One region of the Bacillus mexicanus genome, then DNA from elsewhere that is predicted to be linked to it. Evidence: riboswitches for the same ligand, from Rfam matches in the RefSeq annotation. Region 1 holds a riboswitch; the other holds the start of a gene.
The links. A riboswitch is a leader RNA that binds a small molecule or an ion and turns the genes downstream of it on or off. The one in region 1 is predicted to bind thiamine pyrophosphate.
Positions count from the first base shown of each region.

Region 2: another riboswitch for thiamine pyrophosphate. It lies ahead of tenA (thiaminase II); the one in region 1 lies ahead of thiC (phosphomethylpyrimidine synthase ThiC).

Region 1 covers NZ_JBCEYV010000001.1:1,773,800-1,777,712, forward strand. The annotation lists gene AAGG74_RS09555 (FbpB family small basic protein) at 1-136, opposite strand, end outside; gene thiC (phosphomethylpyrimidine synthase ThiC) at 266-2,038, opposite strand; TPP riboswitch at 2,170-2,277, opposite strand; gene AAGG74_RS09565 (Type 1 glutamine amidotransferase-like domain-containing protein) at 2,337-3,038, opposite strand; gene AAGG74_RS09570 (spore coat protein) at 3,156-3,419, shown strand; gene AAGG74_RS09575 (hypothetical protein) at 3,471-3,674, opposite strand.
Region 2 covers NZ_JBCEYV010000001.1:1,508,038-1,511,950, reverse strand. The annotation lists gene AAGG74_RS08175 (monovalent cation:proton antiporter family protein) at 166-2,010, shown strand; TPP riboswitch at 2,071-2,179, shown strand; gene tenA (thiaminase II) at 2,260-2,967, shown strand; gene tenI (thiazole tautomerase TenI) at 2,945-3,562, shown strand; gene thiO (glycine oxidase ThiO) at 3,546-3,913, shown strand, end outside.

The DNA of each region.
Region 1 (3,913 bases):
TTTCTTCCATGAGCTCAGCGCTGTTTGTAATCTCTCGTTTGTTTTTTTCTATCAGAAGCTCAAGCGGCAAAATTTGATTTTCATAGATTTTTCGTTTTTTGAATCGTTTTCTCCCCTTTTCTTTTTTGAATCCCATCAATAATCCCTCCTTTTTATACAAAAAAGGCCCTTATCTAAAGATAAGAGCCTTCGGTGTCCCGATCAGCAAATGCCGGAAATATATGTTAGCTATATTAAAACGTAATCCATTTCGCCTGTCAATCTATTATTTATACAGCTGGCTGCCTTGATTCACAAATTCTTCGGCTTTTTCTTTCATCCCTTCTTGAATGGCATCCGATTCACTAAGCTGTTTATCCTTCGCATAATCCCGTATATCCTGAGAAATTCTCATGCTGCAAAACTTCGGACCGCACATTGAACAGAAGTGAGCGGTTTTTGCTCCTTCAGCCGGGAGGGTTTCATCATGATATTCAAGCGCTCTTTCCGGATCAAGAGATAAATGAAACTGGTCTCGCCAGCGGAATTCAAAGCGGGCTTTCGATAACGCATCATCCCGTATTTGCGCTCCGGGATGCCCTTTTGCAAGGTCTGCCGCGTGCGCAGCAATTTTATATGTAATGACTCCTTCACGAACGTCATCACGGTTAGGCAGCCCCAAATGCTCCTTCGGCGTGACATAACAAAGCATCGCTGTTCCATACCAGCCAATCATCGCTGCTCCGATCGCTGAAGTAATATGGTCGTAACCCGGCGCAATATCTGTCGTCAGCGGGCCTAATGTGTAAAAAGGCGCTTCTTTACAAATGTCCATTTGTTTATCGACGTTCTCTTTGATTTTATGCATCGGAACATGCCCAGGCCCCTCAATCATCACCTGAACGTCATGCTTCCAAGCGATTTGCGTCAGCTCTCCAAGCGTCTCTAATTCAGCAAACTGCGCCTCGTCGTTAGCATCAGCGATTGATCCGGGGCGAAGACCATCCCCAAGAGAAAACGCAATATCATACGTTTTCATGATTTCACAGATTTCTTCAAAATGAGTGTATAAAAAGCTTTCCTGATGATGAGCCAGACACCACTGAGCCATAATCGCTCCTCCGCGTGATACGATTCCCGTTGTCCGTTTCGCAGTTAACGGCACATACCGCAGCAAAACACCCGCGTGAATCGTAAAATAATCCACACCCTGCTCTGCCTGCTCGATCAGCGTGTCACGATAAATTTCCCACGTTAAATCCTCCGCTACGCCGTTTACTTTTTCAAGCGCCTGATAAATCGGAACAGTCCCCACAGGCACAGGGCAATTGCGGATAATCCACTCACGCGTCGTATGAATGTCTTTTCCAGTAGAAAGATCCATCATCGTATCCGCTCCCCAGCGGATGGCCCACGTCATTTTTTCGACCTCTTCTTCGATAGATGACGTAACTGCTGAATTCCCAATATTCGCATTAATCTTCACATGAAAATTCCGACCGATAATCATCGGTTCACTTTCAGGATGATTAATATTTGAAGGGATGATCGCCCGGCCGCTGGCTACCTCGTCTCTGACAAATTCAGGAGGTACATGCTCACGAATGGCGATAAACTCCATCTCAGGTGTAATCATTCCCTTTTTTGCGTAGTGCATTTGTGTGACATTTTGTCCTGCTTTCGCTCTCAGCGGTTTACGCTTTAGACCTGGATACCTTACGTTTGGACTCGCTTTTTTATAACCGTTATCTTCTGGTTTAACAGCCCGTCCTTCATATTCTTCAATATCGCCGCGATCTGTAATCCACTTTTGCCGAAGCGGCTTTAATCCTTCTTCAATATTAATCGTCACATCATGGTCCGTATAAGGTCCGCTTGTATCATAGACACGCACAGGGGCGTTCTCTTCTTCGCCGAACGTCCCTGTCGTCGGACTTAAGGCAATTTCCCTCATCGGAACACGAATGTCTGCAGAAGAACCCTCCACATATACTTTTTTGCTTCCCGAAAAACTCGACATAATCGACATGTTGGCTTGCTGCACTGAATTGTTTTTCATCACTGCTCTTCTCCTCTCTACGTTTGAAAGGACAAAATCAAGCCCATAACCAGCACAAAAAACCGGATTCAAATGAATGAACCCGGTTACAGTCAGAAAGAAACATATTATTACCCAGCACGGCAATAATAAAAACAATTTCTCTACTTCCCTACGCTGGTACGAACCAGATCAGGTCCAAAGGGTTAAGAAGCTTACCTTCTCTCTCAGCCCGAAAGCGGGCACCCCCAGTAACTATTAATTTCGCACCCATCTTAACATAAAACGAACTAAAAAAAAAGAAAAATGTATAAAATATTCAGTTAATTAAATCTAAATATTTGACAGGCAGCGGGGTTTCATTAATGTTCTGTTCTCCCATCGTTACCTGATATGCTTTTGCAGCTGGTCTTGAACTCACAGTCTGAAACAGCTGATCATTTACAAAATGGAGAGCCGCCCCGTCATCTGCCGCATAGCCATCGCACAAAAATCCGTTAGATATCAGCTGATGGTATATCGGTCTACGATCCTTTTCACCGTCATAATGAGGACAAAAACTTCCTTGCAAATAACCTAAACTTTTCATACTTGTCAACGGCCCGGCTGAATCCGTCACTCCTTCTTCAAACCAGCAGATCGCACCGGCACTTAATCCAGCTAAAACCACACCATTTTTCCACGCTTCTCTGAGAATAAGATCCAGCCCCCATTCCTTCCATAACACCAGCATATTCCGCGTATTTCCCCCGCCGACATAAATCACGTCCTTTTCCATTACAAAAGAAGGTAAATCTGTTGATGGCGGCTTAAATAAGGATAAATGAGACGGCACACAGTCCAGTGTTTGAAATGCTTGATAAAACCGCTGCACATAGTTTCGGGAATCACCGCTCGCTGTTGGCAAAAAACAAATGCGTGGTGACTTCCGTTCCGCTTGATTGAGGATATATTGATCGAGGGACAAATTTTCCGGCTCCATCGAAAAACCCCCGCCGCCCATCGCAATCGTCTGTTTCATCAACCCACTCCCCATTAAAATTTGTTTTTCATTATAGCATTTTATATAAATGGCAGGGGTAAATAGTTTCGAAGCAGGAGAATCTAAAAAATAAAGTCCCCCTGACATTATTAGGAGATGAAGCCATTGAACAATTCCTTAGCCCTGATTATACCTGTAACAATTCTTGATTGCTTACTAACAATAAGAACCAGCATAAAACTATTTTCTGCAGCCATAACAGAAACCGCAAACCCTCACCTTCGAACAGCGCTGCATGATCAATTAGATGCAGCTGTTCATCTGCATGGAGAACTGTCTGACCTTCTGTTGGAAAAAGGCTGGCTCCTAGGTAAACCAGTTCAAATCAATTCACATTTACTATGCAATGAACTGTCCTAAAGTCATACCAAAAAGACGATGTCTCGTTTATAAGACATCGTCTCTTTTATTTTATTGCTCCACTCTTCTTAATGCCTCGTTTATTGTTTCTTTTATAAACACGTCTTCACCACTCAATCGATTTAAGCTGATCTCACCGTTTCTCAGCCTTTCTGAAATATGATTTATATCCTCCTCTACCGTGATTTGCAGCTCACCAGCCAAAAACATTCTGTGTAATTCATCAGCAACCATACTTTCTTTGTTCATTCCAATCCGCTCCTTTGCTTTCAATATTATTTCTAGTGTGTCCGAAGACCGAACGAATAATAAAAAAAGTATGAACCAAACAAAGCTTTTCGTTTGGCGTATACCTGTTAAAAAAAAGAAAATGTAACATGTCATTTTTTTATAAGCTTGCAACAAGTACGGGAGTCGGTGCTGAAAAAGCAGATAGAATTTTAGAGAAAGAAGAGGCGAGAAGAGCTTGGAGAGGTATTAGAAGATAGCATAAA
Region 2 (3,913 bases), 270 kb from region 1:
TTATGTGCAAATTATAGAAGAATCATTTTCTAAATAAAAAAAAGGCCTTATTACTTTATTTTTCATCATCAACCTTGTTAAAATCGCGTTATGTTTTGTAAACATGTGGTTTTGTTCTTTGAGTAAGAACTGGTATAACCATGATCTAAAAAGGAGGTTTTGATTATGGCGCATACATCTGTCGCATCTTTAGTTGTCGTACTTATCGTTGCATTTCTGACACCCATCCTTTTGCATCGGTTTAAACTCAGCATCCCGGTTGTTGTTGCTGAAATTATTATGGGATTGATTATAGGGAAAAGCGGTCTTAATTTAGTTGTGGAAGGTGACACATGGCTTCAGACGCTTTCTATGCTCGGCTTTATCTTTTTAATGTTTTTAAGCGGGCTTGAAATTGATTTTACATCGTTTGAAAAAGGAAAGAAAAAGCAGCTTCTGCCAAATGGAAAGGAAGCGCCTAATACGTTTGCTGCGGCATCCATTATTTTTGCAGGTATTTTTATTTTATCACTGCTGCTGTCCTACGGATTCGTCTTAACTGGATTTATCCAAAATGCTTTTTTAATGACGCTCATTATTTCAACCATTTCATTGGGCGTTGTCGTTCCTACGTTAAAAGAAGAGCGAATCATGAATTCAAATATCGGCCAGATTATTTTGCTCATTGCTGTTATTGCTGATTTGGCTACGATGATTCTTTTAGCTGTTTTTTCTTCTTTATACGGAGAGGACAGCGGAAACATGTGGCTCTTAATGATCTTGTTTGCGGCCGGAGTGGTGCTTTACTTTTTCGGCCGGGTTTTCAAACATCGCTCTTTTGTTCAATCCATGTCAAAAGGGACGATTCAAATTGGAACACGTGCCATTTTCACGTTAATCATCGTACTTGTTGCTTTGTCTGAATCACTTGGAGCAGAAAATATCCTTGGCGCTTTCTTAGCTGGGGTACTCGTTTCCCTTCTTTCGCCAAACAAAGAACTTGTTCAGCAGCTGGATTCATTCGGCTATGGGTTTTTAATTCCGATTTTTTTCGTAATGGTCGGTGTGAAGCTGGATATATGGACTCTTTTCCAAGATCCGAAAATTTTAATCATGATTCCGCTTCTGCTTCTGGCACTGTTAGTGAGCAAAATCATTCCTGTCTTGTACTTGAAAAAGTGGTATGATAATCGAACAGTTTTAGCGTCTGGTTTTCTGCTGACATCAACGCTTTCGCTTGTAATTGCCGCTGCGACAATCGGCCAGCAGCTTCACATCATCAGCGCTAATATGTCAGGGGCGCTGACATTAGTAGCCGTCATTGCCAGTATTTTTTCGCCGGTCTTCTTTAAGAAATTGTATAAACGGGAGAAGCAGACGGAAGAGAAAAAGACGATTACGTTTATCGGCGCAAATCAAATGACATTGCCAGTTACTCTTGAACTGCCGGAGGAAGAGTATGATGTGCGTGTTGTACACGTCTATCAAGAGAATGCGGAAGAAAAGCTGTCAGAATCAGTCTTTACTGTTGAAACAGTTTCTGACTATGAACGCGAGACGCTTGAATCACTCGGCATTTTTGATACGGATATCCTCGTTGTCGCGACTGGAAATGAAGACATGAATACGGACATTGCGTTATTTGCGAAAGAGAAAGGCACAGAAAGAATCATTGCCAGCGTAGGGTCTCCGGATAATGAAGCTGCGCTGAAGGAGCAAGGTATCAGCATTTTTTCTATTTTACTGTCAACAAAAACATTGCTTCGCGCGCTAATAGAAGCGCCGGGAGTCATGAGCCTGCTTACAAACCAGGAGTCTTCCCTGTATCAAGTGAATATGGAAAACGGCACATATGACGGTGTGATTTTGCGGGAATTTCCTTTAACGGGTGACGTCATCTTTGTCAGGATTTTCAGAGGTGTGGACAGCATCGTTCCTCACGGAGATACGAGGCTGAAACTGGGAGACCGCTTAATCGTTACCGGATCTCGGGAATATGTAACAGAACTTAAGAAAACATTGGAAGAATAAATCTTGACCAAGCAGAGATTCGTGTTAATATAGAGGTGCAGAACAATTCAATATGATTCGTATAACCACTAGGGGTGTCCTTCATAAGGGCTGAGATAAAAGTGTGACTTTTAGACCCTCATAACTTGAACAGGTTCAGACCTGCGTAGGGAAGTGGAGCGGTATTTGTGTTATTTTACTATGCCAATTCCAAACCACTTTTCCTTGCGGGAAAGTGGTTTTTTATTTATCAGGCAGGGGGAATGATGTGTGACGTTTTCAGAGGAATGCCGCAGGGCAGCCGCGCAATGGTGGGAGGGGAGTTTTGTCCATCCGTTTGTTCAAGGAATTGGCGATGGGACGCTTCCGATTGACCGGTTTACATACTATGTGCTTCAGGATTCATATTACTTAACGCATTTTGCAAAGGTGCAATCGTTCGGCGCTGCTTATGCGAAGGATCTTTATACAACAGGACGGATGGCAAGCCATGCCCAAGGTACATATGAAGCGGAAATGGCGCTTCATCGCGAGTTTGCGGAGCTGTTGGAAATCAGTGAACAAGAGCGAAAGGCGTTTAAGCCGTCTCCTACGGCATATTCTTATACATCCCATATGTACCGTTCGGTTTTGAGCGGGAATTTTGCCGAGATTTTAGCGGCACTGCTGCCTTGCTATTGGCTATATTATGAAGTCGGTGAGAAATTGCTGACGTGTGATCCGAGCCATCCCATTTATCAGAAGTGGATCAGCACTTACGGCGGTGACTGGTTCAGACAGCAGGTCGAAGAGCAAATCAATCGCTTCGATGAGCTGGCGGAAAACGCCACGGATGAAGTGCGCATCAAGATGAAAGAAAATTTTGTCATTTCGAGTTTCTACGAGTACCAATTTTGGGGAATGGCTTATCGAAAAGAAGGCTGGTCTGAACCCAATATAAAAGAGGTGAAGGAAAGTGGAGCTTCACGCTATAACTGATGATCGTAAGCCGGTTGAACAGTTAGCAAAAGCGATGATAGCGATTCAGAATGAAGTTGATTTTATACACATTCGGGAACGGTCAAAATCGACAGCCGACATTTTGGAACTGCTCAGGCTTATTTCTGACGGCGGTGTAGATAAACGAAAACTCGTCATGAATGAACGGGTGGATATTGCGCTTCTTTCTACAATTCATCGCGTGCAGCTGCCAAGCGGCAGTTTTTCGCCAAAGCAGGTCAGAGCCAAATTTCCTCATCTTCATATTGGGCGGTCGGTGCATTCACTTGAGGAAGCACTTCGAGCAGAAAAGGAAGATGCGGACTACGTACTGTTCGGCCATGTGTTTAAAACGGATTGCAAAAAGGGTCTTGAAGGCCGAGGAGTGTCTTTGCTGTCAGATATCAAACAGCAGATTTCCATCCCGGTTATCGCGATCGGCGGAATGACGCCGGATAGGTTAAGAGATGTAAAACAAGCAGGTGCAGACGGCATCGCTGTCATGTCGGGGATTTTTTCTTCCGCTGATCCTTTGGAAGCTGCCGGACGATACTCCTGTACGTTAAAGGAGATGCGCTATGAAAAGGCATTATGATGCGGTTGTCATTGGAGGCGGAATGATCGGTTCTGCGATTGCTTATCATGTGGCAAAGGAAAACAAAGAAATTGCATTGTTTGAAAGCGGAGCAATAGGCGGCAGAACAACAAGCGCTGCTGCCGGTATGCTTGGCGCCCATGCCGAGTGTGAGGAGCGTGATGCGTTTTTTGACTTTGCCATGCACAGCCAGCGCCTGTACAAAGGGCTTGGAGAAGAGCTTTACACACTATCTGGTATCGATATGAGACAGCATAACGGCGGTATGTTTAAGCTTGCGTTTTCAGAAGAAGATGTACTGCGGCTGAGGAAGATGGATGATTTGGATTCTGTCAGCTGGCATACAAAGGA